Regions from separate parts of the Xenorhabdus aichiensis genome, predicted to be linked through region 2. Evidence: predicted binding sites of a transcription regulator. Region 2 holds the regulator's gene; each other region holds the start of a gene.
The links. The regulator Fur, encoded in region 2, represses iron uptake genes when iron is present. The targets are predictions, from matches to a motif close to ATAATAATGAGAACNACTATCAA.
Positions count from the first base shown of each region.

Region 1 (10,493 bases), on a different contig from region 2:
CTGCAAGCTGGTCAGCAGGTCATGATAGTGACCAACGAGACGCTGGCTCCCCTGTATCTTGAACAGGTGAAATCCACATTGCAGGGTATGGGTCTTCGGGTAGACGAAGTTATCTTACCTGACGGTGAACAGTACAAATCACTTTTTGTGGTCAATGACATTTTTTCCGCTTTACTGGAAAATAATCATGGTCGTGACACAACGCTTATCGCTCTCGGTGGTGGTGTAATCGGTGATATGACAGGGTTTGCCGCCGCTTGCTATCAACGCGGCATTCGCTTCATTCAAGTACCCACCACATTACTTTCTCAGGTTGACTCTTCCGTCGGTGGAAAAACCGGCGTCAACCATCCCCTCGGCAAAAACATGATAGGGGCCTTTTATCAGCCAGCGTCCGTTATCATTGATATCAATTGCCTGAAAACATTACCTGCTCAAGAGCTGCATGCAGGTCTGGCTGAAGTTATCAAATACGGCATCATTCTGGATGGTGAATTTTTTAACTGGCTTGAAAGCAATATCGAGAAATTACTGGTTCTCGATAATCAGACAATAGCTTATTGCATTCGTCGCTGCTGTGAACTCAAGGCATGGGTTGTCGCTGCTGATGAACAAGAACGCAATGGGATGCGAGCACTATTAAATCTCGGCCATACCTTTGGGCATGCTATTGAAGCTGAAATGGGTTATGGTGTCTGGCTGCATGGTCAGGCGGTTGCTGCAGGTATGGTGATGGCAGCACGGGCATCTGAACTTGTGGGCACGTTCTCAAGACAGGATACTCAGCGCATTATCAGCTTGCTGGAGCGGGCAAAGCTTCCAGTCAACGGCCCAGTAGAAATGTCTCCAGAAATCTATTTGCCGCATATGATGCGCGATAAAAAAGTCTCTGCGGGAAAACTGCATCTGGTACTGCCTACGGCGATTGGGAAAGCAGAGCTTCGTTCTGATATCGGGTCTGATGTCATATTAGACGCCGTCCGCCTATGCCTGCCATCAACCAGCTAAATACACGATTATCTGAATATGGCAAAATTCCTTCTGGGAATAAAAGCTTGAATAATGAATCATTTTCTGGCTGTTATGCTATAAAATAGCTACATTATCAGATAGAACATTATCGGTTTTAGTTAGATCAAGCTGACAAACCTCTAAAATAACAATTGGCAGTATTATCTCTGCTGAGAGGGCATATGGACGAATTAAAATCAGAAAACAAACAAAAAACAGAAAACGAATTTAAACCCGATACATCTGATCGCCGCCCTCCGCGATCGCGCAGCCAATCCAACCAGCCCAAATTGGCAGTATCCCGCCAGCAATTAATGATTGGGGTTGGAATTCTGGTGCTTTTACTGCTGATTATTGCTATCAGTTCTGCATTGAAATCGCCAACTGAGCATGAGAAACAGCAATCCCAGAATACGGCTGAGAAAAACATCGATCTATCCGGCTCTTCTTCACTCTCTACCAATAATCAGAATAGCTCGCCGGAAAATCCATCGGCACCGGCAAGCCATGGCTCACAAGAAATCAGTATGCCGCCCATTAGCAATACACCAAGCAAAGATCTTTCTCCAGCACCTGAGGCAAATAGCCATAACCAGCGCATAGAATTGCCCGGTGATATTTCTGATGCCTTGAATCAACAGCAAGGCAACATCAATAATACGGTGGAAAAAAACCTGACGCCATCACAGTCCAACTCTATGCAACAGATGGTGATACCACCAGTTGAACAGAATAAGACTGAAAAAGTTGCACCGCCGAAAATAGAAAAAATGGCAAAATCAGAAAATCATGCCAAATCAACTGATAAACCAGCAATATCCCATCATCAGGCCAGTAAAAAGAGTGTGACCGATACTCGCGGTGATTTACTGAAAGCCTCCGCCAACCGATTCACACTCCAGTTAAGTAGCGCCAGCCGCTCGGATACCTTAATTGCCTTCGCAAAGAACAATAACCTTTCAAATTATACGGTTTATGAAGCGAAACGTGAAGGTAAGGCATGGTTTATCTTGATCCACGGTAGTTATGGTTCGGTTTCTGACGCCAAAAGTGCCATTTCCTCACTCCCGGCTGAAGTTCAGGCCAAAAAACCTTGGGTTAGAAAACTACAACAGGTTCAGCAAGATCTGAAAAAATAAAACTATTTTGATTAGGCGCTGATATGCTGTCCTAAACAGAGTACAATCTGCGGCTCTGAAATTATTGAATAGCTAATTTGACGGCATGAAAAAAAAACGCGCTTTCTTAAAATGGGCCGGTGGAAAATACCCCTTGGTGGATGATATTAAACGTCATCTACCAGAGGGAGAACGCTTAATTGAGCCATTTGTTGGCGCAGGCTCGGTATTCCTGAATACCGATTATGATTCTTACATCTTGTCAGACATAAATAGTGATCTGATCAACCTGTATGACACGGTAAAATCTCGTCCAGAAGAATTTATCAATCATGCCCGTCCATTATTCTCTCAGGAGTTCAACACTGCGGAAGACTTCTATCGCCTGAGAGAAGAGTTCAACAAAAGCCAAGAACCACTGTACCGCAGTCTATTGTTTCTTTACCTTAACCGCCACTGCTATAACGGCCTCTGCCGCTATAACTCTCGGGGAGAATTTAATGTCCCTTTTGGGCGGTATAAAAAACCTTATTTTCCTGAAGATGAACTTTACTGGTTCGCTGAAAAAGCCCAAAAAGCCTCTTTTGTCTGCCAGCATTACCAAATCACGCTAGACAACGCACCACAAGGATCAGTAATTTATTGTGATCCTCCGTATGCCCCACTTTCGGCAACGGCTAATTTTACGGCCTATCATACAAATAGTTTTAACCTCCTCGATCAAGAAAATCTAGCGAGGATGGCCTATCATCTTTCCTTTCAGCAGGGCATTCCTGTGCTCATATCCAACCATGACACGCCAATGACGCGGGAATGGTATCATCAGGCTTCTCTTCATATTGTTAAAGCCCGTCGGACAATAAGTAGAAATATTCTTGCTCGGAGTAAAGTTGATGAGCTTTTGGCGTTATACTGCCGGAAGTGATTGAGGTTTCTTACCCCTGAAATAATGGGGATAAAACAATGAATTGGAGAAGATAATAATGAAGAAAGATTTTCTGATTGCCCCATCCATTCTATCCGCAGATTTTGCCCGATTAGGTGAAGATACCGCAAAGGTTCTGGCCGCAGGCGCTGATGTTGTCCACTTTGACGTTATGGATAATCACTATGTGCCAAACCTGACCATTGGGCCAATGGTCTGTCAGGCGCTGCGTGATTATGGCATTACGGCACCGATAGACGTTCATCTGATGGTAAAACCTGTAGATCGCATTATCCCTGATTTTGCCAAGGCAGGTGCAACCTATATCACTTTCCATCCCGAAGCGAGCGAACATGTTGACCGTACCCTGCAACTGATCAAAGAACATGGCTGTAAGGCAGGTTTGGTTTTCAACCCAGCAACCCCTCTCAGCTACCTTGATTATGTTCTGGATAAGCTGGACGTGATTCTGCTGATGTCCGTTAACCCGGGTTTCAGTGGCCAGTCCTTCATTCCAGAAACCCTGAACAAGTTACGGCAGGTACGCAAAATCATTGACGAAAGCGGATACGATATTCGTCTTGAAGTTGATGGTGGCATCAAGGCCAATAATATTAAAGAAGCGGCTCAGGCAGGCGCAGATATGTTTGTTGCTGGTTCTGCTATTTTCAGCCAGCCTGACTATAAAACGGTCATTGATGAGATGCGCCGTGAATTATCAAAGGTGGCATAATGGTAACAAGTATTAAGAAAAATCTTCGTGCCATTGCATTTGATCTGGATGGAACATTAGTCGACAGCGCCAGTGGTCTGGCGGAAGCACTGGATCAGGCTCTGATTGCCAAAGGTTTACCTGCGGCAGGCAAAGAACGAGTTGCTATCTGGATAGGTAACGGTGCGGATGTCATGGTTGAGCGTGCACTGAAATGGGCAGGCGTAGAATCCACCCCTGAACTGCATCGTGAAACCCGTAAGCTGTTTGATGGATTTTATGAAACAACCGTGACAACAGGCAGCCAACTGTTTTCCCACGTAAAAGAGACTCTGGCAGCACTGGCACAGCATAATCTGCCAATGGCCATCGTAACCAATAAGCCCACACCTTTTATTGCGCCATTACTGGAATCATTGGGGATCAGTGAATACTTTTCACTGGTGCTGGGTGGTGATGATGTTAAAGAGAAAAAACCCCATCCTGCCCCGCTATATCTAACAATGGGCATGTTTGGCATCCATAAAGAAGAATTGCTTTTTGTCGGTGATTCCCGTAATGATATTTTGGCGGCACAGGCAGCCGGCTGCCCTTGTGTTGGCTTAACCTATGGATATAACTACGGAGAATCGATAGCATTAAGCCACCCAGATTATATATTGGACCATTTCCCGGATTTACTACCGGCTATCGGATTATCCACGTTGAAACTTCAGGAAGCGTAACAAAATGAATGAACCCACTGTAATGAAACCAAACTCCCAAAAACCTATTGTGTTCAGCGGCGCACAGCCTTCCGGTGAATTGACCATCGGTAACTACATGGGGGCGTTACGTCAGTGGGTTAAAATGCAGGATGAGTATGATTGCATCTATTGCATCGTTAACCAGCACGCTATTACCGTGCGCCAAGACCCAAATGAATTGAAAAAACGCACGCTTGATACGCTGGCACTTTACCTCGCATGTGGCATTGACCCCAAGAAAAGTACGATCTTCGTTCAGTCACACGTTCCACAGCATTCTCAATTAAGTTGGGTACTTAACTGTTACACCTATTTCGGTGAACTCGGCCGTATGACTCAGTTTAAAGATAAATCAGCTCGTCATGCGGAAAATATCAACGCAGGGTTATTTAGCTATCCGGTTCTGATGGCCGCAGATATTCTGCTTTATCAGGCCAATCAAATCCCTGTGGGAATTGACCAGAAACAGCATCTTGAATTGAGCCGTGATCTGGCACAGCGCTTTAATGCCATTTACGGTGATATTTTCACCGTACCAGAGCCATTCATTCCAACGGGTGGTGCTAAAGTGATGTCTTTGCAAGATCCAGCCAAGAAAATGTCAAAGTCGGATGATAACCGTAATAACGTTATTGCCCTGCTGGAAGATCCAAAATCGGCAGCGAAGAAAATCAAACGTGCCATCACTGATTCCGAAGAACCACCACGTGTATGTTATGATTTGGAAAATAAACCCGGCGTCTCCAATTTACTGGACATTTTGGCAGGTGTAACAGGTAAGACAATTCCTCAATTGGAAGCTGAATTTGAAGGCCAAATGTATGGTCATCTGAAAGGTGCAGTTGCAGAAGCCGTTTCTGGAATGCTGACTGACTTGCAGGAACGTTTTCACCATTTCCGCAATGATGAAGCATTACTTAATCAAATCATGGCTGAAGGAGCTGCCAAGGCACAAGCTCGTGCTCAGGCGACTTTAGATAAAGTTTACGAAGCGGTAGGGTTTATTGCTCATCCGTAATAACAATATTATCGAATAGTAAAAATGCTGGCCATAATACTGACCAGCATTACTGAGAGAAATTAGTCTCACTAGTTACTTAATTTTTTCTTCGTAACGCTTTGCTGCCTCATCCCAATCCACTACATGCCAAAACGCCTTAATATAGTCTGGACGGCGGTTTTGATATTTCAGGTAATAAGCGTGTTCCCACACATCCAGACCCAAAATGGGGTAACCTGAAGCACCGGCAATTTCCTCTCCCATTAACGGGCTGTCCTGATTGGCAGTTGAAACAACCGCAAGTTTGCCATCTGCTTTTAGAACCAGCCATGCCCAGCCAGAGCCAAAGCGGGTTGCAGCGGCTTGCTCAAATTTTTCCTTGAAGATCTCAATACTACCTAAATCCCGCTCAATGGCCGTTCTCAAAGTACCACCCAAGACCGTTCCCAATTTTAATCCTTTCCAGAACAGGCTGTGGTTTGAGTGCCCTCCCGCATTATTACGAATAAAAGTGCGTTTATCCGCAGGGATTTTATCAAGCTGCTGGATCAGATCATCAATAGGAAGTTTAGCTAATTCAGGGAAGGCTTCCAGCGCTGTATTCGTGTTAGTTACGTAGGTTTGATGATGTTTGGTATAATGAATTTCCATCGTCTGATTATCGAAATGAGGCTCCAGAGCATCATAAGAGTAAGGTAGAGCAGGCAGGGAATAGCTCATGTCATATCTCCAGTGGTTTAGAATGTATAAAGCTCACAGCTTGTGAACAAGGTGGTTATTATAATGACTTGGACGATAATGAAAATGATTATCAATTCCATATTATAACTATGGTTTCCTTTCCATTTCTCAGTTTCATTTTTTCATTGGATAGAATAACTAAATAAAATCCATAAGTTAGTCGTTCTCCCCAAACATTAAATTATCAACAGAACTTAATTTCTCTCAAACACGCCGCATTAATTGATCATTCCATGAAATCCATTCTCTTTAATGCGTGATCTTACGCCCAAAAAAGAAACAAAATTTCTCCTTACACTTTAGTTAACGTTGTTTTGACATAGTATTAACAATCGCAAGGAGATAAAAATATGACTCAAATAATCAAGCATCTTATTCCTGCTGACATTGCAGAAACAGCCCTGATAAGCAAACAACAATATCTACAAGATTACCAATGGTCACTACAAGATCCTGAATCGTTCTGGGGTGAGAAAGGTAAGATAGTAGATTGGATAAAACCTTATACTCGGGTTAAAAACACTTCTTTCGACCCAGGACATGTCAGTATCCGCTGGTTTGAAGATGGCACGCTGAATTTAAGTGCCAACTGCCTTGACCGCCATTTGCAAGAACGTGGTGAGCAAACCGCTATCATCTGGGAAGGAGACAATCCCGCAGAATCCAGGCATGTTACTTATCGCGAGCTATATCATGATGTCTGCCAATTCGCCAATGTATTGAAAAAACTTGGTGTCAAAAAAGGCGATGTCGTTGCGATTTATATGCCAATGGTACCTGAAGCCGCAGTTGCCATGCTGGCCTGTGCCCGAGTTGGTGCAATCCATTCCGTGATTTTTGGTGGTTTCTCTCCTGATGCCATTGCTGGCAGGGTTATCGATTCCAATGCCAAGCTAGTTATTACCGCAGATGAAGGGGTACGTGCAGGCCGCGTTATTCCATTGAAAAAAAATGTCGATGAAGCATTGAGCAATCCAGCCGTGACCGACGTTGCTAATGTGGTAGTCTTCAAGCGTACTGGTAACACCAAAAGCTGGCAGGAAGGCCGTGATTTGTGGTGGCATGAGTTGATCGAAAATGTCAGCACAGATTGCCCTGCCGAAGAAATGAATGCCGAAGATCCACTTTTCATCCTTTATACCTCTGGCTCAACCGGCAAACCTAAAGGGGTTCTACATACCACTGGCGGTTATCTGGTCTATGCTTCTTTGACTTTCAAATACACGTTTGATTACCGTCCGGGTGAGATCTACTGGTGTACAGCCGATGTTGGCTGGGTAACCGGCCACAGTTACCTTCTGTATGGGCCTCTCTCCTGCGGTGCCACATCATTGATGTTTGAAGGGGTGCCAAACTACCCCGATGTCAATCGCCTCTGTCAGGTCGTTGATAAGCATCAGGTTAATATTCTCTATACTGCACCAACCGCCATTCGTGCATTAATGGCTGAAGGCGATAAGGCGATTGAAGGAACCAAACGTACATCACTACGTATCATGGGCTCGGTAGGTGAGCCAATCAATCCTGAAGCATGGGAGTGGTACTACCGGAAGATAGGTAACAGTAAATGTCCTATCGTCGATACTTGGTGGCAAACCGAAACAGGCGGGTTCATGATCACGCCATTGCCCGGAGCAGTCGACCTCAAACCAGGTTCAGCTACTTTGCCATTCTTCGGCATCAGTCCGGCATTGGTGGGCAATTCAGGTGAGCCATTAACTGGCGAATGTGAGGGTAATCTTGTTATCACGGATTCCTGGCCGGGACAAGCGCGAACTTTATTTGGTGATCATGAGCGTTTTGAACAAACCTATTTTTCCACTTTCAAAGGTATGTATTTCAGCGGAGATGGCGCTCGACGTGATGAGGACGGTTATTATTGGATCACTGGCCGTGTCGATGATGTCCTGAATATTTCAGGTCATCGGTTGGGAACCGCAGAAATTGAGTCTGCGCTGGTTTCACATCCAAAAATTGCCGAAGCTGCCGTTGTTGGCATTCCACATCATATCAAGGGGCAGGCGATTTATGCCTATGTCACACTGAATCATGGTGAAGAACCTTCCCCGGATCTTTATACCGAAGTCAGAAATTGGGTTCGCAAAGAAATCGGCCCGATTGCAACACCCGATATTCTTCACTGGACGGATTCGTTGCCCAAAACGCGTTCAGGAAAGATCATGCGCCGTATCTTGCGCAAAATTGCTTCCGGTGATACCAGTAACTTAGGTGATACCTCCACACTGGCCGATCCGGGTGTCGTTGAAAAACTGCTGGAAGAAAAGCAATCCATGAATCTGTCTTAAAAAAGTGCGCCGCCGAAAGGCGGCTTGAATAACGTATCACCAAAAGCAGAGAACTGTGCAGGGACATGACAAATACGTCATGAGTTCCCACGGATTTTTGTACCCCGCGTTTGGCTATCTATAACGCAATAAGGTGTATCGTTCAAAATCCAAAAGGAGACGCTCTGATGAATCCTAATATTTATCAAGAGATTGAAAATAATCCCCGCTTTAAGGAATTGGTTCAGAAACGTGGGCGCTTTGCCTGGTTATTATCCGCCATCATGTTAGTACTTTATGTTGGATTTATTTTTCTTATCGCTTTTTCCCCTGAATGGCTTGGTACTCCCCTCTATGAAGGCTCCAGCATGACCCGTGGTATTCCTGTGGGTGTTGGCATTATATTTATTTCTTTCATATTGACAGGGATCTATGTTGTCAGAGCGAATGGTGAGTTTGATCGTCTGACTTCGACTATCCTCAATGAGGTAAAAAAATGAAAAAAATCGTATTGTCAGCGATGCTGCTATTTTCCACACTCTTTCACAACTTGGCACAAGCGGATGCTATTTCAGGCAATGTAGAAGAACAACCCTTGAATATTCAAGCTATTGTCATGTTTCTGTTATTCGTTGGGTTCACTCTTTGCATTACTTATTGGGCTTCAAAACGAACGCAATCACGTTCAGATTATTATACCGCTGGAGGACGCATTACAGGGTTCCAAAACGGGATGGCCATCGCTGGTGACTATATGTCAGCCGCCTCTTTTCTGGGAATTTCCGCGTTAGTCTATACCTCTGGTTATGATGGGCTGATCTATTCGATCGGCTTCCTTGTTGGCTGGCCAATTATTCTATTCCTCATCGCTGAACGTCTGAGAAATCTAGGGCGTTACACGTTTGCTGATGTCGCCTCTTATCGATTAAAACAGCGCCCCATTCGTACTCTGTCAGCAACAGGCTCTTTAGTTGTCGTTGCGCTATATTTGATCGCTCAAATGGTTGGGGCAGGAAAGCTCATTGAGCTGCTATTTGGGTTAAATTATCACATCGCAGTTATTTTAGTCGGTATTTTGATGGTGCTGTATGTGCTGTTTGGTGGGATGCTGGCAACGACATGGGTTCAGATTATCAAGGCAATCCTATTACTGGCAGGAGCAACATTCATGGCTCTGATGGTCATGAAAGCCGTAAATTTCAATTTCAATACTCTGTTTAAAGAAGCCATCGCTGTGCATTCCCGTGGTCAGGCAATCATGAGCCCAGGCGGATTGGTGTCTGATCCTATATCAGCACTCTCTTTAGGACTGGCATTAATGTTTGGTACTGCCGGATTGCCACATATCGTCATGCGATTCTTTACTGTTAACGATGCCAAAGAAGCCCGTAAAAGTGTTTTCTATGCCACTGGGTTTATCGGCTATTTTTATATCCTGACGTTTATCATTGGGTTTGGTGCAATATTATTAGTCAGCCCCAATCCCGCGTTCAAAGATGTGACTGGAGCATTAATTGGTGGAACGAATATGTCCGCTGTCCATCTTGCCGATGCCGTTGGCGGTAACTTCTTCCTTGGTTTCATCTCTGCCGTGGCCTTTGCTACTATTTTAGCTGTTGTGGCAGGGTTAACTTTAGCAGGTGCTTCAGCGGTTTCTCATGATCTCTATGCCAATGTAATTAAGCAAGGTCAAGCCAATGAACGCGATGAACTGAAAGTTTCCAAGATTACCGTCATTATTCTCGGTTTTGTTGCCATTGGATTGGGTATTCTGTTCGAAAAACAAAATATTGCCTTCATGGTGGGTTTAGCATTCTCAATTGCCGCAAGCTGTAACTTCCCGATTATTTTATTGTCGATGTACTGGAACAAGCTGACAACGCGAGGGGCACTCATTGGCGGGTGGTTAGGATTAATTACTGCAGTTGTATTAATGATCCTTGGGCCTACTATTT
Region 1 covers NZ_JAQRFO010000043.1:24,521-35,013, forward strand. Annotated here, with positions in the region: gene aroB (3-dehydroquinate synthase) at 1-1,008, shown strand, start outside; gene PSI22_RS16480 (SPOR domain-containing protein) at 1,194-2,150, shown strand; gene dam (adenine-specific DNA-methyltransferase) at 2,236-3,054, shown strand; gene rpe (ribulose-phosphate 3-epimerase) at 3,113-3,787, shown strand; gene PSI22_RS16495 (phosphoglycolate phosphatase) at 3,787-4,491, shown strand; gene trpS (tryptophan--tRNA ligase) at 4,496-5,530, shown strand; gene sodA (superoxide dismutase [Mn]) at 5,606-6,232, opposite strand; gene acs (acetate--CoA ligase) at 6,604-8,559, shown strand; gene PSI22_RS16515 (DUF485 domain-containing protein) at 8,727-9,038, shown strand; gene actP (cation/acetate symporter ActP) at 9,035-10,493, shown strand, end outside.
Region 1: sodA (superoxide dismutase [Mn]) is a predicted target of Fur. The motif match lies at 6,305-6,327, and genes of this name have one in related genera.

Region 2 (10,493 bases):
TTGGAGAGCGATTCTCAAAGAGTAAATCAAAAGCGAATCTATATCGAAAAATAACAAGTAAGTTTTTTTTAAAAATTGTTAACTTAATACTAAACTGTAAAGTTTCTGATTCTCAGTGTCCATTCAAGATGTTAAAGTCTGATGTGGCAAAAGAAGTATTTTCTAAGCAAAGGATTAAGGGGTATGCATTTGATGCTGAAATTATTTACCTCATGAATAGGCTTTCGAAGACACTATATCAATTTCCTGTTATTTGGGAGGATACAAGGGAGAATTGGAGTTTGATGAAGACGATTATTAATTATAGCATTATGATTTTAGGGGTTTTTTCTATTAAGATTTACTGGATTATCAATGATCCTAAAGTGATCTGAGTTTATTCGTCAATAAGCGATTTGGCGTTGGTTTTAATTTATTTTTATTGGTTTATTATTTTTATAGTTAATTATAATTCACCTTAATTAGCATGAAATAGTGTTTATAATGTTTGTGTTTTATTATGGAGGGGTAATGGAAGTTATTAATATAAAAGCTATTTTATTTGATATGGATGGTACTTTAGTTAAATCACTTTCAGAAGTCGAAGCTATTTGGTCTATATGGTGCGAATTGAACAATATATCCATAAAAAAAGTGTTGGATATTTGTCATGGTGTTCGTTCCAGAGATGTTATTTCGTCTATTGCTCCTCATTTGAATATGGAAGAACAAATACAGCTATTAGATGATTTAGAAATTAAATATTCTGATACTGCTAAGGCATTGCCTGGGGCAAAAGAATTTCTGATTTCTTTAGCGGCTTGTCCGTGGGCTGTAGTCACTTCTGCCAGCCAACGAGTTGCATATCATAGGATGGCGATTTGTGGCCTTAAGATACCAGACTTCATAATTGGTTCTGATGATGTGCTGAATGGCAAGCCCTATCCTGATCCCTATCTTATGGCAGCAGAACGTTTGAATATTGCGGCTGAAGATTGTTTAGTTTTTGAAGATGCTTATGCTGGGGTGCAAAGCGCATTAGCAGCAGGGTGTAAGGTGATACAGATTGGTGGAAAAGAAAAAATGTTTGATTCAGTTATAGGTCTAATTAATGACTGGAATGAAATTAAGCTTGCTGAGATGGGGATTAATGCTTTCAGAGTCCATATGAACTTATAAGTGTAAATTTGAAATTATTTACTGTTAAATATTTATAAGTAACTGAAACGTAATGGTTATATATCAATATTATAGTTGAGATGCTTAATGAATAATGTTATTTCTACTAGAATTGTTTTCTTGGCAGCAGGTATGGGAATTGCTGCGTGGGCTCCTCTTATACCATTGGTAAAGGCTGATTTAAATATTGATGCAGGAGAATTAGGTTTTTTATTACTTTTTCTTGGTTTTGGCTCAATTGTTTCGATGCCGATTACAGGATTTCTTACCACTTTATTTGGTTGTCGTAAGGTTATTATATATTCAGGAATTTTTGTTATTGTCTCTTTACCGCTTTTAATATTGTCACCTAATGTCACTCAACTGGGTTTCATGCTTTTTATATTTGGTGCATCCATTGGTACAGTGGATGTTGCAATGAATATTCAGGCGGTTGAAGTCGAAAAAAATACAAATAGAAATTTAATGTCGGGATTTCATGGGTTTTTTAGTTTAGGGGGGATTTTTGGTGCTGCGGGTGTATCGATATTACTTTATTTGGATTTTTCAGCGCTTGCAGCATGCTTAATTATATCCTTTATATTGTCTGTGTTATTTTTGTTTTCTTTTTCTGGACTTATTAGTCGTCATAAAAGTCATGGGGATGGCGATAGTAAAAAGATTGTTTTTCCCCGGGGAATCATTATTGTAGCGAGTTTGCTTTGTTTTTTAATGGGAATTATTGAAGGTTCTGTAATTGACTGGAGTGGAGTATTTTTAGTTAGTGAGCGTAATATTGATATTTCATTCAGTGGATTTGGGTATGCTGCCTTTGCAGCAGCGATGACAATAGGACGATTCATAGGAGATCGGGTTATATCGAAAATAGGAAGGGGGAAAGTATTTTTTGTTGGTACACTCAGTATCTTCATTGGATTTCTTATCGTTGTTAATGTAGGAACTCTCAATCTATCTATGATTGGGTTTTTCTTTATTGGATTGGGATCATCAAATATTGTTCCCATCTTATGTTCAATATCTGGAACTCAAAAAGTCATGTTGCCTAGCCATGCTGTCGCTTCTATTGTCACATTTGGGTATTTTGGAATTATGATTGGGCCAGCTTTAATAGGATTTATTGCCCAAAATTCTGGTCTAGAGACAGCATTTTATATATTAGCTATTGGTGCATTAATTATGGTGGCAAATACAAAATTGATAAAGAAACATTGAAATAATCTGATTGATTAGTTATGTGCTTTATTTTATAGGATTAATTTTATCTATTTTAAAAATATTAAGGTGTAAAATTATGAATTTCCCACAATGGCCAAGTTTTACAGAAAAAACACTGAAAGATATTCAAGAACCCCTGTTATCTGGTCAAGTAAATTACTGGACTGGAAAAAAAGGCATGGAATTTGAAAATAAATTTGCGCATTGGATTGGCGCAGAAATGGCAATTTCATGTAATTCCGGGACTTCTGCCGTAAATATTGCTGTTGGCGCATTGAATATTGGCCCCGGCGATGAAGTTATCGTGCCTTCTTACACTTTTATTGCAACTTCCTTTGCTGTTTTACAATGTGGCGCTATTCCTGTTTTTTGTGATACGACAGAAGAGCACACCATTGATCCCACTAAGATAGAAGCACTGATTACACCGCGCACGAAAGCAATTATTGTCGTGCATCTTTATGGTGTCGTATCTGATATGGACCCAATCATGGCGATTGCCCGCCAGCATAACCTCAAAGTGATCGAAGATAGCGCACAATGTCTCGGCGGAAAATATAAAGGAAAATCGGCTGGCACAATTGGGGATATCGGTACGTTTAGCTTCTGCCAGTCAAAACATTTTACTACGGGGGGAGAGGGCGGCATGGTCGTGACCAACAATACTGAAATAGGTTGGGAATGCCGGGCTTATCGTGATCATGGGTTTGATGTGCGGAGAAAATTTGACCTTCTCGCTTTAGAAGAAGTTTCGTGGCATGTGCATAATCGAATCGGTTACAATTACCGTATGACTGAAATTCAATCGATTATCGGTCTGAACGAGTTAGAGCGATTTGATGATTGGAATATGAACAATCGCAAGCGATATGCGAAGATCTACGATGAAAAATTTGCGGATATCGACTTGATCCACGGCCTGCCATTGAATAATGAAGACAGATGCAATGCGTACTGGTTATATCCCATTGTTTTTGATCTTGCCAAACTGGATTGCACTGCTGAAATCATCCTGAGTGATTTGAAAAAGATAGGTATTCCGGCATTTAAAATCCAGTGGCCTGAAGCCTATGGTGAGAAAGTATTCAGAGAGCTCCGTGGGTTTGGTTCAGCCAATTTCCCTTTCCATTCGAAAGAATACACATCACCTGAATCTGTCAATTACCGTGATATCGTCTGTGAAACTGCACGTTCTTTATTGCCGAGAACAATCAGCTTGTATCTGCACCCTACATGGGATGAAGAGCATATTGTTTATTGTGCGGATCAACTGATCGCCGTATTGAACAGTCATCGTGTGAGTTGATTTTATTGATGGGCGTTAAACCAACAGCTTATTTTGTTGCTCAAAAATACGTAACAAATGTTGAACTAAAGTAAGATTTTCTCTTAATTGTCGCGGGAAGGGGTTTGTCTTCCCGCTTTTCCGCATTAACTTTGCCCCGAACCCCATTTCCCACTAACAAAGAGTTGTTTCTCGGTTCAGCTTATTAGAATATAGAAGGTTATGTTAAAGCGCTTTTTGCATTGAGGAATAAAATGATGAGTGAGGCAGATGCCCGCCCGACCAACTTTATTCGTCAGATTATTGACGAAGATCTGGCAACCGGTAAACATACATCCGTACATACCCGTTTCCCGCCTGAACCTAACGGCTATCTGCATATCGGCCATGCGAAGTCGATCTGCCTGAATTTCGGCATCGCGCAAGACTACCAGGGGCAATGCAACCTGCGTTTTGACGATACAAACCCGGTTAAGGAAGATATCGAGTACGTAGAATCCATTAAAACTGACGTACAGTGGCTGGGTTTCCACTGGAGTGGCAATATTCGCTACTCTTCTGATTATTTCGATATGCTGCATCAATACGCCATTGAATTGATCAATAAAGGTCTGGCCTATGTTGATGAACTGAGCCCTGAGCAGATCCGCGAATACCGTGGAACGCTGAAAGAGCCGGGCAAAAACAGTCCTTACCGTGATCGCAGTGTGGAAGAAAACCTGGCTCTGTTTGAAAAGATGCGCGCCGGTGAATTTGCTGAAGGTAAAGCATGTCTGCGTGCGAAAATTGATATGGCATCTCCATTCATCGTGATGCGTGATCCGGTGATTTATCGCATCAAATTTGCCGAGCATCACCAGTCTGGCAATAAATGGTGCATCTATCCGATGTACGATTTTACCCACTGCATTTCCGATGCGCTGGAAGGGATCACCCATTCAATATGTACATTGGAGTTCCAGGATAACCGTCGCCTGTATGACTGGGTATTGGATAACATTACGATTGACTACCATCCGCGTCAGTACGAGTTTTCTCGCCTGAATCTGGAATACACGGTGATGTCCAAGCGTAAACTCAACCAATTGGTGACTGAAAATATTGTCAACGGTTGGGATGATCCACGTATGCCAACCATTTCCGGCCTGCGCCGCCGTGGTTATACCGCTGCGGCTATCCGTGAATTCTGCCGCCGTATTGGTGTTACCAAACAGGATAACAACGTCGAAATGGCTGCATTGGAATCCTGTATCCGGGATGATCTGAACGAAAATGCACCACGGGCGATGGCGGTTCTTGATCCGGTTAAACTGGTGATTGAGAATATGCCGGAAGGTGAAGTGATCCTGACGATGCCGAACCATCCTAACAAGCCAGAAATGGGCAGCCGCGAAGTTCCATTCAGCCGTGAGGTTTATATTGACCGTGCCGATTTCCGCGAAGAAGCTAACCGTCAGTACAAACGTCTGGTGCTCGGCAAAGAAGTGCGCCTGCGTAATGCTTATGTGATCAAGGCAGAGCGTGTTGAAAAAGATGCGGAAGGCAATATCACCACTATTTACTGTCACTATGATGAGCAGACACTGAACAAAGATCCGGCTGACGGCCGCAAGGTCAAAGGTGTGATTCACTGGGTGAGTGCGGTACATGCCGTGCCAGCGGAATTCTATCTGTATGACCGTTTGTTCAGTGTACCAAACCCAGGGGCGGAAGATGATTTCTTATCCACAATCAATTCAGAATCATTGGTCGTGCGTAAAGGTTTTGCCGAGCCGGGGCTGGTGAATGCACAGCCAGAAAGAACTTATCAGTTCGAACGCGAAGGTTATTTCTGTGCTGATAGCGGCCTCTCCAGTGCAGAGCATCTGGTATTTAACCGCACAGTTGGCTTGCGTGATACTTGGACAAAGATCTCTCAGGAATAACCAGAGCTAATTTATATAACCAAAACATTAAAAAGGCGCGATTATTATCGCGCTTTTTTTATGTTTAAAATATTTGTAATGAAAATTGACTCTCCCCACTAAAGATTAAAAATTGCCTTATAGTCTTATTTTATGTAGGGTTATTCGCTATTGATAACTGGTGGTACAAAAAATAGCCTGTTCTTCTGGGCGGAAAAAATATTACATTTACTGTAACTATGCCAATTAGCATCTTTTATGGACTGTCGTCGCTGTTTCTGCGTTTGTTATAGCGCGGTATTGACTGACAGAAGCAGCATTACCCAGCTATACCCGATAAATCTGAAGTTGCAGGGTATAAAAGAATAATAAGTTCAGACGAGGTCATTCATGAAAAGCGTTAAATTGCGTACCTTGGCAGCACTCATCACGACAGTTGGATTAATGGGCTGTGTTCATGCAGAAATGACGTCACAGCAGGTAGTGGATTCGCTTAGTCAATTAAAAGTGAATTTCAAAATTAAGGATAATCAAGCAGGAGCACATGGAACTGATTGTGCCATTTTAGGCGCGGACGGGGCTTCCTGTAATCAGGTTCATATCACATTGGCTAATGGCAATCAGGCGATCGACTCCTCTGACTGGGCGATCTATTTTCACAGTATTCGCCAGATCCTGAAAGTCGATCATGAGCAATATAAAATCACGCATATCACGGGTGACTTACATAAGCTGGAGCCGACGAAAAAATTCACCGGTATCAAGGCCAATGAAAAAATCTTGTTACCGATCTTTGGAGAATACTGGCAGATTTACAGCACAGATTTTATGCCACGCTGGTATGCCACTTCCGGTGATGCGACGCCTAAAATACTGGCGAATACCGATACGGAAGATCTGAGTGCGTTTTTATCTGATTTTACAGGTGATCAGTGGAAACGCACTACGTCAGATAACAATATCCAGATGACCCCAGAAACTCGTTTTGTAAAAAACCAGCAGATGGTAAAAATCAGCGGGGATCAACTGCGTGGACAGGTTATTCCGACGCCTAAAACGCTGACTATCCATTCACAAGATGTGAACCTATCCCGTGGCGTGAAATTGGAGTTGGGCGGGTTGAGCAACGCATCAATCAACGTTATTCGAGAACGCTTTGCCTCTCACAATATCAAGCTAACGGATAATGGCTATCGGATTGCGGCACAGATCAACGCAAACAAATTTACAGGCAACTGGCGAGTGCAAGGGGCTTATTCGCTGAATATCACAACTCAAGGAACGCAAATCGTCGCTTTTGATCAATCCGGTGTGTTTTATGGCCTGCAATCCTTGTTATCTCTGCTCCCTGCCAATGGTGATCCTACAATAGCCACACTAACGGCAAAAGACGCGCCCAGGTTCGAATATCGAGGCATATTTTTGGATGTTGGGCGTAACTTCCACAGTAAGGAAGCTGTCCTGCGTCTGCTCGATCAGATGTCCAGTTATAAACTGAACAAATTCCATTTCCATTTGAGCGATGATGAAGGCTGGCGTCTGGAAATCCCCGGTCTGCCAGAGCTGACTGAAGTCGGGAGCAAACGCTGTCATGATCTGAGTGAAACTCAATGTTTGTTGCCGCAGTTAGGATCAGGGCCTGATAGCAATAATATGGGAAGTGGTTATTTTAGTCGTCAGGATTACATTGATATCTTGAAATATGCAAAAGCGCGCCAGATAGAAGTGATCCCCGAGATTGATACCCCTGCTCACGCTCGTGCAGCGGTCGTGTCGATGGAAGCCCGTTACAAAAATCTGATGGCGCAGGGGAAAGAGCAGGAGGCCAATGAATATCGCCTGCTTGACCCGACTGATACCACGAATGCGACATCAGTACAGCTCTACGATCGCCGCAGTTATTTAAATCCGTGTATGGATTCCTCCAAGCGGTTTATTGACAAAATTATCAGCGAAATCGCTTTAATGCACAAAGAAGCGGAATTACCGTTGAACACATGGCATTTTGGTGGTGATGAAGCGAAAAACATTCGTTTGGGAGCGGGGTATCAGGACAAAGATGGTCCAATCGAACCGGGTAAGGGGATCATCAACAAGAAAATAGAAGACAAACCGTGGGCAAAATCTCAGGCTTGCCAGAAAATGATAGCGCAGGGCATTGTTAAAGATGTTAGTGAACTTGACAGCCATTTTGCTATTGAAGTCAGCAAGATCGTCAACACTCATGGCATTGATACAATGCAGGCATGGCAGGATGGCTTGAAACATGTGAAGTCGGCAAAAGACTTCGCGACCAAGCATGTGGCAGTGAATTTCTGGGATACACTCTATTGGGGAGGCTATGACTCCGCCAATGATTGGGCGAATAAGGGCTATCGAGTGGTCGTTTCCAGCCCTGATTATGTCTACCTTGATATGCCGTATGAAGTTAGTCCGAAAGAGCGCGGCTACTATTGGGCAACTCGCTTCAATGATGAAGCAAAAATTTTCAGTTTTGCGCCGAACAATATGCCACAAAACGCTGAAACATCGGTGGATCGCGATGGCAACCGCTTCAATACTCAGAGCAACAAACATTGGCCGGGAGCTTATGGGCTGTCAGGGCAATCATGGAGCGAAACTGTGCGTACTGATGATCAGATGGAATATATGATTTACCCGCGCTTGTTGCCGTTGGCGGAACGTGCATGGCATCAGGCGAGTTGGGAACAGAATTATCAGCAGGGCAGGGAATATAAGGGCGGCGTAACACATTATGTTGATACCAATGCGCTCAACAATGACTGGATAGATTTTGCCAATTTGATGGGACAGCATGAGCTGGCGAAATTGGATAAAGCTAACATTGCGTATCGGTTGCCAGTACCTGGGGGAAGGATCGTATCCGGGACGTTGGAAGCTAATATCGCCTTGCCGGGGCTAGCGATCCAGTATTCGCTGGATGGCGGTAAAACATGGGAGATTTACGATGACAGGCAGCGCCCACATGTCAGCAGTAATGTGAAAGTGCGCTCTGTCAGTACTGATGGCAAGCGTTTTAGCCGAGATGAAGAAGTAAAAATCACGCTCTGATATTTCTTTTAAAAAGCAGCCTGCCGATTAGCTTGAGCTAATCGGCAGTAGCTTAATTAGACTAAATGAGACACAGAAGTGGATAATTGTCATAACTTCTTATTGTGTCGTGTTTTCTCATCATGAGTTTTCATCATGCATCGTGCTATCTTTGCGGCAATCACCAGCAGTACAGTGACCATACAAGTAGAGACTATGGTTTGACAGCTTGATCCCGTAACGTTCAGCGATATCTTTCTGGCGCTCTTCAATAAACTCATCACTGAACTCAATGACTTTACCGCAGTCAAGGCAAATCAGATGGTCATGGTGATGCTGTTGAGTGAGTTCAAAAACCGATTTACCGCCTTCAAAATTGTGGCGTGTGACAATGCCGGCATCATCGAACTGGTTCAACACGCGATAGACAGTGGCGAGGCCAATCTCTTCACCGATATCAATCAGTTTTTTGTAGAGATCTTCCGCACTGACATGATGGCATTCTGGATCCTGTAGCACTTCCAGAATTTTCAGGCGTGGAAGTGTTACTTTAAGTCCAGCATTTTTCAATGCTTTATTGTTGTCGGTCATGCGGATTCAGTCCTGTAACTTAGTAAGGTGAACTTATGATACTTGGGGGTATCGTGAGAGAATCATGATTCTGTTTCACGCTATAGATTATAGGCATGGATATTCTAAATGAAAACCACACCTATCCCGATATCATGACACATTATTGAGGAATTATCCCGTGAAAAGGAGCTTGGCTCCTTATACGCCAAGAATTTCTGACAGGCTCATCTCGGCCTTAATCTGCTGTACCCAAGTTTCAACGCGCTCATCCGTCAATTCTGGCTGGCGATCTTCATCGATAGCAAGGCCAATAAAATGGTTATCGTCGGCCATGCCTTTGGAGACTTCAAAGTGATATCCCTCGGTTGGCCAGTGACCTACGATAATGGCACCGAGAGGTTCAATGATATCGCGAATCGTACCCATACCATCACAGAAGTACTCTGCGTAATCTTCCTGATCGCCACAGCCGAACAGAGCGATGAGTTTGCCATCGAAATTGATCTCTCCCAGTGTCGGGAAGAAATCATCCCAGTCACACTGAGCTTCACCATAATACCAAGTCGGAATGCCGAGCAGCAGGATATCGAAAGCTTCAATATCTTCTTTGCTGCTTTTGGCAATATCGTGGACTTCAGCAACATCAGCACCGCCCAATTTTTTTTGGATCATTTTGGCAATGTTCTCTGTGTTGCCTGTATCGCTGCCGAAGAATATACCTATTAATGCCATAAAATGGGTTAACCTCTTATTTTAATTGTGTATTAAGCTATACACATCACGCTGAAATCAGCAGGAAAAATGTTAATTTTAATAAAATTAAAAGCGTTATTTTGACCAAACATCAATGACAAGTCTGTCAGATTTGTGTGGTAACGTCGTTTCATGCTGTCGAGTGAAAGCCGTTAATTAGTAAGGTGATTTTCTGCCAGTTGAGCTAATAACATTTGTTCAATCAGCTCGCTGCGGCTGATATTGCGCTCTTTTGCCAGATGGTTCAGTGCATCGACGGCATCTTCATTGAGCTTCAATTCCACCCGACGCAGTCCTTTGACTTTATCTCGGCGCAACTGGTTGCGTTTATTGATCCTAAGCTGCTCATCCCTGGACAGCGGATTCGTTTTCGGTCGCCCTGGCCTGCGTTCATCTGCGAACAAATCCAGTGTGGTGCGATCAGTTTGTTCTTTTGCCATAAATTCAATTGTAAAGGGCGTGGCCAATAGTATAGCGGGCAATGATACCTTAGCTGGGCGCGAGCCGCTACTGGTTGATGGGGGAGATGTCTGGCAGGAAGAGAGAGATATGGG
Region 2 covers NZ_JAQRFO010000013.1:20,320-30,812, reverse strand. Annotated here, with positions in the region: gene PSI22_RS07995 (glycosyltransferase) at 1-374, shown strand, start outside; gene PSI22_RS07990 (HAD-IA family hydrolase) at 511-1,158, shown strand; gene PSI22_RS07985 (MFS transporter) at 1,246-2,370, shown strand; gene PSI22_RS07980 (DegT/DnrJ/EryC1/StrS family aminotransferase) at 2,450-3,679, shown strand; gene glnS (glutamine--tRNA ligase) at 3,916-5,583, shown strand; gene PSI22_RS07970 (beta-N-acetylhexosaminidase) at 5,953-8,634, shown strand; gene fur (ferric iron uptake transcriptional regulator) at 8,755-9,204, opposite strand; gene fldA (flavodoxin FldA) at 9,385-9,918, opposite strand; gene ybfE (LexA regulated protein) at 10,092-10,379, opposite strand.

Region 3 (10,493 bases), on a different contig from region 2:
TCTTCTGGAACAGCCCGGCGTCGCTCAGGCGGCGGTTGCTGCGTGTGAATTAGGCAAAACAGCCAACACTGTTAGTGATGCAGATGCCCGCCAGTTAGTTGCCTGGTTAATTCCTCAACCCGATGTTTCACTGGATACAGAGGCATTACATCAAGCACTTACCCGGCGATTGCCTGCTTATATGCTGCCGGTCAGTTATGTACTTCAGGACAGTTTCCCATTAAGCGCCAATGGGAAATTGAATCGCAAGGCACTTCCTATGCCACAGAAACTCACTACTGGGCGCTTGCCTGTGGCAGGTCTGGAAAGCCAAATGGCAGCCCTTTTTGCTGAAGTTCTGGACTGCGACACCGTTTGGGCTGATGATGATTTCTTTGCGCTGGGTGGCCACTCACTGTTAGCTATGCGCTTGGCCGCAGAAATACGCCGCCGTTTTAATCGGTCTATTTCTATTGGTCATATCATGGTTGCTCGCAGCGTCGAAAAACTGAGCGCATTACTGTCTGATGAGAATAGACAAAATTCCGCAGAAAATCGTGGCTTGGGGGAAGTGTTCCCACTAAGAGACGGGCACGGCCCGGCACTATTCTGCCTGCACCCTGCATCTGGCTTTGCCTGGCAATATAGTGGGCTGCTGCGTTATTTAAAAGGCGACTGGCCGATCATTGGACTACAGTCACCTCGCCCGCTGGGCGTTATTGCCGACTCTGATAGCCTTGAAGATATGTGTACACACCATTTAGCGACATTGCGGCAGATCCAGCCACATGGCCCTTATTACCTACTCGGTTATTCGTTAGGCGGGATGCTGGCTCAAGGCATGGCTGCGCGCTTGCGCCAAGAGGGAGAAGAAGTGGCTTTCCTCGGATTATTGGATACTTATCCACCGGAAGGCCAAGACTGGACTGTCTTAAGTGAAGAAGAAGCCAAAGAAGAAGCTGCGCGTGAACAGGCCGAATTTATGGCCGCCACGGAAGATGAGCGTGATCCCCTGTTGCGTGCTGAAAAGCAGGCCATGTTCGCCGAAATTGTGGCTAACTATAAGGATTCTGTTCGTATCCTTTCATCAGCCGCCAATCAAAAATATGATGGCGAAGCCATTCTGTTTTCGGCAACACGCACATTGCCTGCTGATATGGATGTTGCAGCGACATGGGCGCCTTGGATCCGGCAGTTAAGCATCTATTGGCAAGATTGTGAACATGCGGATATTCTTTCGCCAACATCACTGAAACAGTTAGGGCCATTGCTCAATACACTGTTGAAAACGCATCGCGATTGAAAAAATACCTAGCTTGAAACATTACCTAAAAATCCCGTCATCATTCATTGGTGATGGGATTTTTTCTTTTTAACGGTTTTTAAATGTCTTTTACCGAATGGTAGCGGCCGCAGGGAATAACCAGGGGCGTGTGGGAAACCGGATCTTCAATGACAACACAAGATAAGCCAAACACCGATTTGATCAGTTCTGTACTGATAATATCCTGAGGCTTACCCTGTGTAACAATCTGCCCTGCCTGCATAACGATTAAATGATCCGCATAGCGGCATGCCTGATTAATATCATGCAGTACTGCAACAAGGGTGTGGCTGCTTTCCTGATTAAGTTGCAGGAAAAGATCCAGCAGGTCAATTTGATGAGCAATATCGAGCCAGGTTGTTGGTTCATCAAGAAACAGTAAAGGAGTTTGCTGGGCTAATACCATAGCTACCCAGACACGCTGCTTCTGCCCTCCTGATAATTCATCAACATAGCATTCAGCTAATTGTGCAATCCCTGTGGCTTTCATCGCCTGAGCCACGGCAGTTCTATCATCCAGACTCCATTGGCGCAGCAGGCTTTGATGGGGATAGCGGCCACGGGCGACTAGCTCGGAAACCGTGATATTTTCCGGCACTATCGCTTGCTGGGGCAGTAAACCTAACTGACGTGCCAACGCCTTAGTCGATATTTGTTGAATATCTTTTCCATCCAGCAAAATATGACCGTGATGGGGCTTCAGTAAACGACAAAGCGCACGCAGCAACGTAGATTTGCCGCAGGCATTTGGGCCAATGATTACGCTGAACTGTTTATCCGGAATACTGATACTTAAATCTTCAGCAATAATTTTTCGTTCATAGCCTAATGTCAAATGTGAAGCGCTGAGGCGATATGTCATCGATAATTACTCTTTCTGTTTACTGTATGATTGGCATTATTGGCGAGCTTCCCGAATAAGAAGCCAAATAAGGTAGATACCACCAATACTGACGGTGACAGCACCCACAGGTAGCTGCACATTTGAAAAAGTATGCTGCGCAACTAAATCAGCAGTTAACAATAGCAAGGCACCTGTCATAGCAGCAGAAAACAGAGGAACATAGCTTGTACCTGTTAATCTTCGGGCAATTTGCGGTGCAGCAAGGGAAATAAAGGATATCGGGCCTGTCGTTGCCGTCACGACAGCAGTCAGAAGGATGCCATAGAGAATAAGCTGCATACGGTTAGTTTCAACATTACAGCCCAAGGCGCTGGCTTTATCATCCCCCATTTCCATTATTTTCAGCGACTTTGCCAGAGCAAAAGCGCCGAAAGTCAGCAAAGGAATGACAAACAGGGCTGAAGCAGATTTTTGCCAGGTGATGCCGTTAAGCGAACCGTTGCCCCAAAGTGCCGCACTCATGACATGTTCCAGCGAACCCGTTACGATAAGCCAAGTATTGACCGCTGTCAGCATGGCACTGATAGCAATCCCCACAATAATCAGGCGGAAACCGTGGATACCCTGGCGCCAGGCGAGTAAATAAATTAAGGCAGCCGTTAATGAACCGCCGATCAGCGCGCCCAGGGTCATTTGATAATAACCGCCATTTAGAAAAATCAGAGTAATCAGTACACCAGTCCATGCGCCGGTACTGAACCCCATAATATCGGGACTGCTCAAAGGGTTGCGGATGACAGACTGAAAGATGACGCCACTTATCGCCAGTGCGGCTCCGACCACCAGCGCAATGGCAACACGGGGCGCTCGCCATTGCGTGACGACAGCAATAATGCCGGGATCACCTTCACCTTGAAAAGCCTGCCAGATTTGCCAGAAGGGAAGTTTCAGCGTTCCGTAATAAACAGCGAACAGCGCTAATAACATAATTAAAAATAGCTGGAGAGTATTCACCAGTAGAACCCGAAGGGGAATGCGGCCATTTATCCACCCTTCTGGATTCCCGACTTGCAACATTTTCGGCATGAAATCTGTCTCCTGCTCAATATTTACGCTTACGTACCTGCCAGATCAGCACGGGCGCACCAATAAAGGCCGTGACGATTGATACGCGCAGCTCACCGGCAACCAGTAAACGCCCGACGATATCTGCACTAAGTAATAACACCGGAGCCATGAGTAATGAATGCAGAATGATCCAGCGCTGGTCTGGGCCACACCACCAGCGCGCGATATGTGGGATCATCAATCCAACAAACCCGATCGGGCCAGCCAATGCGGTTGCCGTTCCACATAACAGCATAATGGCTATGATGGCTGAAACTTTTACCCAGAGGATTTTGACGCCTAACGTTGTTGCGATTTCTTCCCCCATACTCAACGTATTGAGCGGCCTTGAAATCAATAAGGTGAGCGCACAGCCGGTAAGAATGAGCGGAGCAACAAGGAGAGTAACCTGTAAAGATCGGATATCCAGCGTACCCGCCTGCCAGATGCGTAATTGATCGAAAGTTGAAGGATTGAGCAGGGCAATATTGGTAGTGACCCCGGTTAACAGAGCGCTAATCGCGACTCCCGACAGTATTAAGCGTACAGGATTGGATTTATCACCAGACTGCATACTGATTAACCAGACCGCCAGGCTGGCAAGAAAAGCGCCCAGACAGGCCACGCTAACTTTTGCCATAACACTGCTTAAGCCAAATAATGTGATTGCCACTACGATGGCAAAGCTGGCTCCTGCGTTGACACCCAATATGCCCGGGTCTGCCAGAGGGTTACGTGTCAGTGCCTGAATTAATGCCCCCGCGCCACCTAATGCCATCCCGACCAAAATACCGACAAGGGTACGAGGCAGGCGCGATTCGAGAATAATGATGCTCTCATTGTTATGCAGCTCACCGGTTAAACTATTCCAGACGGTCTCAGGGGCAATATATTTACTGCCTAATAACAGACTCGCTATAGAAAAAATAATGAGGAGTAATAAACAGATTATGGGACCTGTTAACCGACGGGTACGATAAGTATGAAATTGAGGCAAGGGTTTTGAAGAGGTTATCTCACGATGCATTGGGGCAGCAGGCATAACCGGAAAGACTCCATTCGTTATTGATTGTGATAATCATTTGTATTGCCATTATCATTAACGGTCGATATGCTAGCACAGCTTTTTCTGGAAACATATTTATATTGCGGCAATTAAGCTGCGAAGATCACTTATTTCAATTCCTGTTTACGTACTGCATGGAGCATCATGGCTAAGTCATCAATCCTGCTAGACTTCAGTTTACTTAAAAATAATGCACACTTCCGCGCTATCTTTATCGCCCGTATGCTATCTGTTTTTGCATTAGGAATGCTGACAGTGGGCGTCCCAGTTCAAATGCAGTCTTTGACCGGTTCTACCTTGCAGGTGGGGATCGTGGTGGCATTGGATGGGATCGGCATGTTTATCGGATTGATGCTGGGCGGAATACTGGCCGACCGCTATGACAGGCGTAAACTGATTCTGTTTGCCCGTGGCACTTGTGGCTTGGGTTTTGTTGCATTAAGTTTTAATGCGTTTTTGGATTCCCCTTCACTGTTTGTACTCTATTTTCTTTCCGTCTGGGATGGGTTCTTTGGCGCTTTAGGCATGACCGCTTTAATGGCGGCGATCCCAAACTTAGTTGGCCGGGAAAATCTAGCTGCGGCGGGTGCCTTGAGTATGATCACGGTTCGCATTGGTGCCATTCTTTCCCCCGCATTAGGGGGGCTTATTATCGTTGCCAGTGGGCCGGGCTGGAACTTTGCCATTGCCGCAGCAGGGACTTTGGCTACACTGATCCCACTGGTGAGGCTGCCAAAAATGAAGCCACAGTCAACCCTGCAAGAGCATCCACTCAGAGCGTTAGTGAGTGGTGTACGATTTGTCTGTCAGCATAAAATCGTAGGCAGTGTGATATTAGTCGGTATGTTGATCAGCATGGCGGGGGCAGTTCGCATCCTTTTCCCTGCGTTATCTCAAGAGGTTTATCACCAAGGTCCTTCCGCGACAGGTTTGATGTATTCAGCCGTTCCTCTGGGTGCCATGCTAGGAGCATTTACCAGTGGCTGGATAGGACGAAGCGCCCGACCCGGTCTTCTGCTCATTATTTTTGCGCTGGGCTCTTTCCTCGCATTATCCCTGCTCGGTGTCATGACGCATATTGTCCCGGCATTACTCGCATTGGTGTGTTATGGCTACCTGAATGCTTTTGCTTCCTTATTGCAGTTTACACTCATCCAGAGTCATACACCGGATCACTTATTGGGGCGGGTGAATAGTTTTGTCACGGCACAGGATGTTACCGGTGATTCTATGGGAGCGTTGGGATTAGGCGTCATGGGACGTCTGTTATCTCCTCTCATCACGGCGCTTTCATTTGGTTCTTTTGCGGCAATTACCTGTCTATTGCTTGCAGCACTGGTAAAACCTCTGCGCCATTCTACTCTGCATGATAATGCCGCATCATTAGAGGGCGGTGCCTCTGAAAAGTGAATATGATGCAGCAATCTTTGTTTTTTGAACCGCCTAATTTTTTAATTCTTGATTTGAGAAATAGTGTTCAATGCGATCAAGCATATTGTTTGCACTGTAATAGTCTAAGCGGAAAGTATCCGGCCCCATCGCATAGAGGCGTTGAGTACTGACAGCAGGCAGGTGCTGTAAAAAAGAGTTAGCATTCACAGCTTGAATGGTGCTGTCATTGGTAGCGAATAGCATAAAGGATTGGCCGTTTAAACCATCTGCTAACCCTTCAGCAGAAAGCTGAATGATATCTTCACGTTTGCCCATACTGGTTTCTGTTTTCAGGCTGGTCGGTAATGTGGCGAGTGTAAAACCTAATTGATGCAATAATTGCCCTTGCGCAGATGATGGCGTCCAAAGATTGACACCTCTCCCATCAGCATAATAGACAAATGCAGAAACAGGATTCGGGGGTAAGGTGATATCTTGTTTCACTTTCTGCAAACGTTGCTCAAAGCGCGCGATGATTTCCCCGGCACCAGCTTCATTCCCGGTTATTTGCCCAAGTTGCAGGGCAAGCTGTTGCCAGCTCTTATCGCCATAATCAATAACCAGTATGGGTGCAATGGTTGAGAGTTGTTCATACAGTTTCATGGCTGAATCCCCTCCCGTCGCTGAAATAACAATCAGATCTGGCACCATAGCCGCAACAGCTTCGGCATTGGGTTCACTGATATAGAGAAGCTTTACACCTCGTTCATAAGCAACTTTGGCCCATTGAATAAAAAAGCCTTGGCTATCAGCCACATCAGTATTTGGGCCTGTTGCGCCTGAAGCGATTAAAGGGGCATTGATAGCCAGCAAAGTGCCACTGAGCGTCACGCTGGTAGAAACAATACGCTTAGGAGGTTGTGTTAATGTGAGAGGACCTTTTACTGTTTCGAAGGTTCGTGGCCAGCCCGCCATGCTGGTGGTTTCCCCAGAAGGTTGAGGATGTCCGGCTTTAACTTCTGTCGATTTTTTATCACAGCCACTGGTAAGGATTAGTGCGATAAAAGCAAAAATAACGGTGATTAATCGGTAATAGGAAAAAGTAAATTTGCACTGCATTTTTAATTTCCTTAATCATCAGAGCATAAATGGAATTCTGGCATGGAAATACCCAAAACTTTCATTCGACCTATTTGAATAAAGGGAAAGAGTACATTCTATCCAGAAGTAAGGGACACATAGCGCAACCATAAATGAAAATGGGAATTATTACTATTAAATATGATCATATTTTACAGAGGCTTACCCATTAATTCTATAGCGGACTGCGATGTTGATATCACCCTGGTTTCCACCATTCAGTCGTTTTCCCGGAGTGAGGATATCGGCAAGAGCTTTAGTGCATTTTCAACGTTGGCCAACACTGCTGAAGCTGCATCAGGATTATTGTCTGGTCTGTTTGCGATGATTGGTTTGCTCTCCTCCTTTATTGGCATGTCCTTTTTAATCGCTCTTACAGGGCTGATTGCCATGAAGCGAATACATGGACAACCCACCCCGGAAAATCATAACGAGTAATAAAATAGCCTTCAAAAATAATGAGGAGCATGCTACGTGGGAATATATTGCTTAAAAACATAGACCTTCTTATTAAATAGGTATTTATCTAAATTTTTTATTTTAAAATTAATTACTATTTAAGTTATTTATGCCAACAATCTTTAATTATAAATGGAAAATTTAACGGAAAATGTTTTATTAAATTTAAGCTACTTGTTATTGTTATGAAAAACCAAGAGCTCGAAATATTCATCACGCATTAACCATTCCTATTTTTACGTTTTTTGGTTTTCTTTTTATTATCTCTGCATACTTCTAATTGAACGTTTATTATGATCTAAGTTGTATCGTTCTCAAGTTAGACTAAATAAAAAAGGCCTGGGAATTATTTTACAATGAGATTAAGTATTACAGCCGTAATCCATATTGTGCCATGATGAGGCTCTTCTTCCTTAAATAAAAGGCGGTGTCACATGCCATCCCCTGCCAAAATCTGGGAACAGGCGCCACAGGCATTACATGCCCGTCTGGCGCCCTTATTTCACTATACCGGCCCACGACAACGCAGTCTCGCCTATCTTCGGGGGATTGCTCAGTGATGTTGAACGTAAGAATAGCTGGCAACTAGCTGAATGGATGGGGGAAAGTACCCCCGATGGGATTCAATATTTGCTGGAACGCGCTGATTGGGATGTCGATATGGCCCGCGATATCCTGCGGGATTATGTGACTGAACATTTGGGCGATGAGCAGGGTGTTCTCATCATTGATGAGACCGGATTTATCAAAAATGGATGCCATTCTGCCGGGGTACAGCGCCAATATAGTGACACAGCAGGACGCATAGAAAACAGCCAGATAGGCGTATTTCTTTGTTACGCCGGCAACGGAGGGCATGCCTTTGTTGACCGGGCATTATACCTGCCTCGCCAGTGGACAGATGCCCGTTCCCGCGGTGAAGCTGCGGGTATCCCCGCCAGCGTCACTTTTGCAACGAAACCCCAGTTAGCCAGGCAGATGCTGGAACGAACATTGGATGCCGGCGTTCCCTGTCGCCGGGTGACCGCGGATGAAGTTTATGGCCGTGACCGTCGTCTAAGAGTCTGGCTGGAGTCCCGATACCAGCCCTTCGTGTTAGCTATTCCCTGCAATACCCTCTTATGGTGGCGAGGGCCAGAGTATATCCGTGCTGAGCGTATTGCCGATACCCTGACCACCGCTGACTGGAAAATACGGTCAGCGGGAACGGGGACAAAAGGGGAATGTGGGCTGGATCATGACGAAGTGCGGCGATGCCAGAGTTGGCACCGACATATTACCTTGTCGTTACTGGCCCATGCAGTCCTGACGGTTCTGCGGGTACAGGAGAAAAAAACACCGATAGGCCGGGTTCCGCTCAGTGTAGCGGAACTGCGTAAGCTGCTGTCAAAGCTGATGGAAAAAGCGGGAAAGACAATCGAACAGATTTTACATTGGTCAGACTGGCGACGACGGCATCAATACCGGGCGCAACAATGTCACTATCGCCGCCGGGGAGATCATCGGCTTACAGAGCAATTACGGCTGTAGTACTAAGTTGTCAGAAAATTTTATGCACCCACTTGAATTGAGTCAGTGTCCATATATGTTTTTTAATGGAAGCACCATCTATCTTGACAGAGTAGGATAACGTTTCACCCTACTCGATTTGTTGAACATTATCCTCACTATTGTCCAGAGTCTAGCCAATATTATTATCTATTTTACTCTTAAGATAGATGCTTAAAAATGCCGTAACCGTAAATATGATACTAATAAGAACAACGGAATGAACACCTAAATAAGATACTCCCCATCCACCTACCATGGCACCTACTGTGATTCCTAAATTTGAAAACGATATATACAAACTATTAGCAAACTCAGGTGCTTCATTGGCTTCCTTCATAAGCCATGTTTGGCTGATAACGAGCCCTGCTGAATGTAACGCTCCCCAAAAAAAAATCAATATCAATATAGCTATTGGGGAAAAACCCAGAATCCAAATAAAAACATATAGTAACGTCAACAAAATAGGATATAACTTCGTTGTTTTTATAGCATTTTTTTGTAGAAAGGTGCTAAAAATAAAATTACCAAATATTCCGCTAACACCAAACAAAACGAGAAATACACTAATAGTGTCATTATCAAGACGTGTGATTTTAGCAAGATAGTCTGCAATATAACTAAAATTTGCGAACATTGCAGAGAATACGGCCGTTACTGTAACAATTGTTAACCATAATTTTCCATTGCGTAATATAATTAATTGACTGGAAAAGTTAACTTTTTTTGTAGAGATAGAAGAAGGAATAAAGAATAAAATACCTATAAAAGCGAGCAAACAAGATATTGAACCAAAATAAAACGCAGCGCTTAATGATAAATGTTCTGCGATAAACGAGCTAACCGGCATGCCTAATACCAATCCTACAGCAACCCCGGCGAAAACTTTCGCCACTGCTCTTGGGCTTTCCTCTTTAGCTACTGAATTGGCAGCGACGACGAGCGCCACAGCAAAGAAAGTGGCATGAAACAATGCTGGCAATATTCTAAAGAACAAGATTAAATTAAAGCTGCTTGTTGTGGCATAGATAAGGTTAGAGATAACAAATATAAGAAGGATTGTAAGAAGAATGTACTTTTTATTATATCGCGATAGTAGTAATGTGATGAATGGCCCTGTTATAGCAACAATGACAGCATAAATACTGACAAGAAAACCGACTTGTGTAGGTGTAACGTGAAGTTGTGACCCTAATTGTGGTAGTAGGCCGATTACTGCTACCTCAGTGGTAATCACTCCAAAGACAGCAATAGCCAAGACAAGCAATAGCATAACATTCTTATGTATCATAAATATTCCTAGATAGATTCATATAAAGCATGAAACGTTAAACTACTTTGAAAATGCTTTCAACAATATCAACTACAATAAATACCATCATGGTAATATGATTATTTAAATAATATTTTATTGCACTTAATTTTTACACGTTCCACCATTATATTTTAGTAAAATAAATTTATACTGAAAATTATTGTTTTGTATAAAATCTTCAGGTTTAATATGTGATCATTGAGTGTTAATATATTGAAAAACAAATAATTAACCAGAAGTTAAAATTAAAGTAATTTAATATGGAAATAATTTATTTAACTATAAGTCATTAAGATTATACTTATTTTATAATCTCAGAGATAAAAATATAATAATTTAT
Region 3 covers NZ_JAQRFO010000019.1:41,166-51,658, forward strand. Annotated here, with positions in the region: gene PSI22_RS10330 (non-ribosomal peptide synthetase) at 1-1,282, shown strand, start outside; gene PSI22_RS10335 (ABC transporter ATP-binding protein) at 1,362-2,165, opposite strand; gene PSI22_RS10340 (FecCD family ABC transporter permease) at 2,202-3,233, opposite strand; gene fepD (Fe(3+)-siderophore ABC transporter permease) at 3,250-4,296, opposite strand; gene entS (enterobactin transporter EntS) at 4,465-5,730, shown strand; gene fepB (Fe2+-enterobactin ABC transporter substrate-binding protein) at 5,764-6,810, opposite strand; gene PSI22_RS10360 (hypothetical protein) at 6,973-7,269, shown strand; partial or broken gene PSI22_RS10365 (IS701 family transposase) at 7,725-8,637, shown strand; gene PSI22_RS10370 (MFS transporter) at 8,972-10,129, opposite strand.
Region 3: fepD (Fe(3+)-siderophore ABC transporter permease) is a predicted target of Fur. The motif match lies at 4,320-4,342, and genes of this name have one in related genera.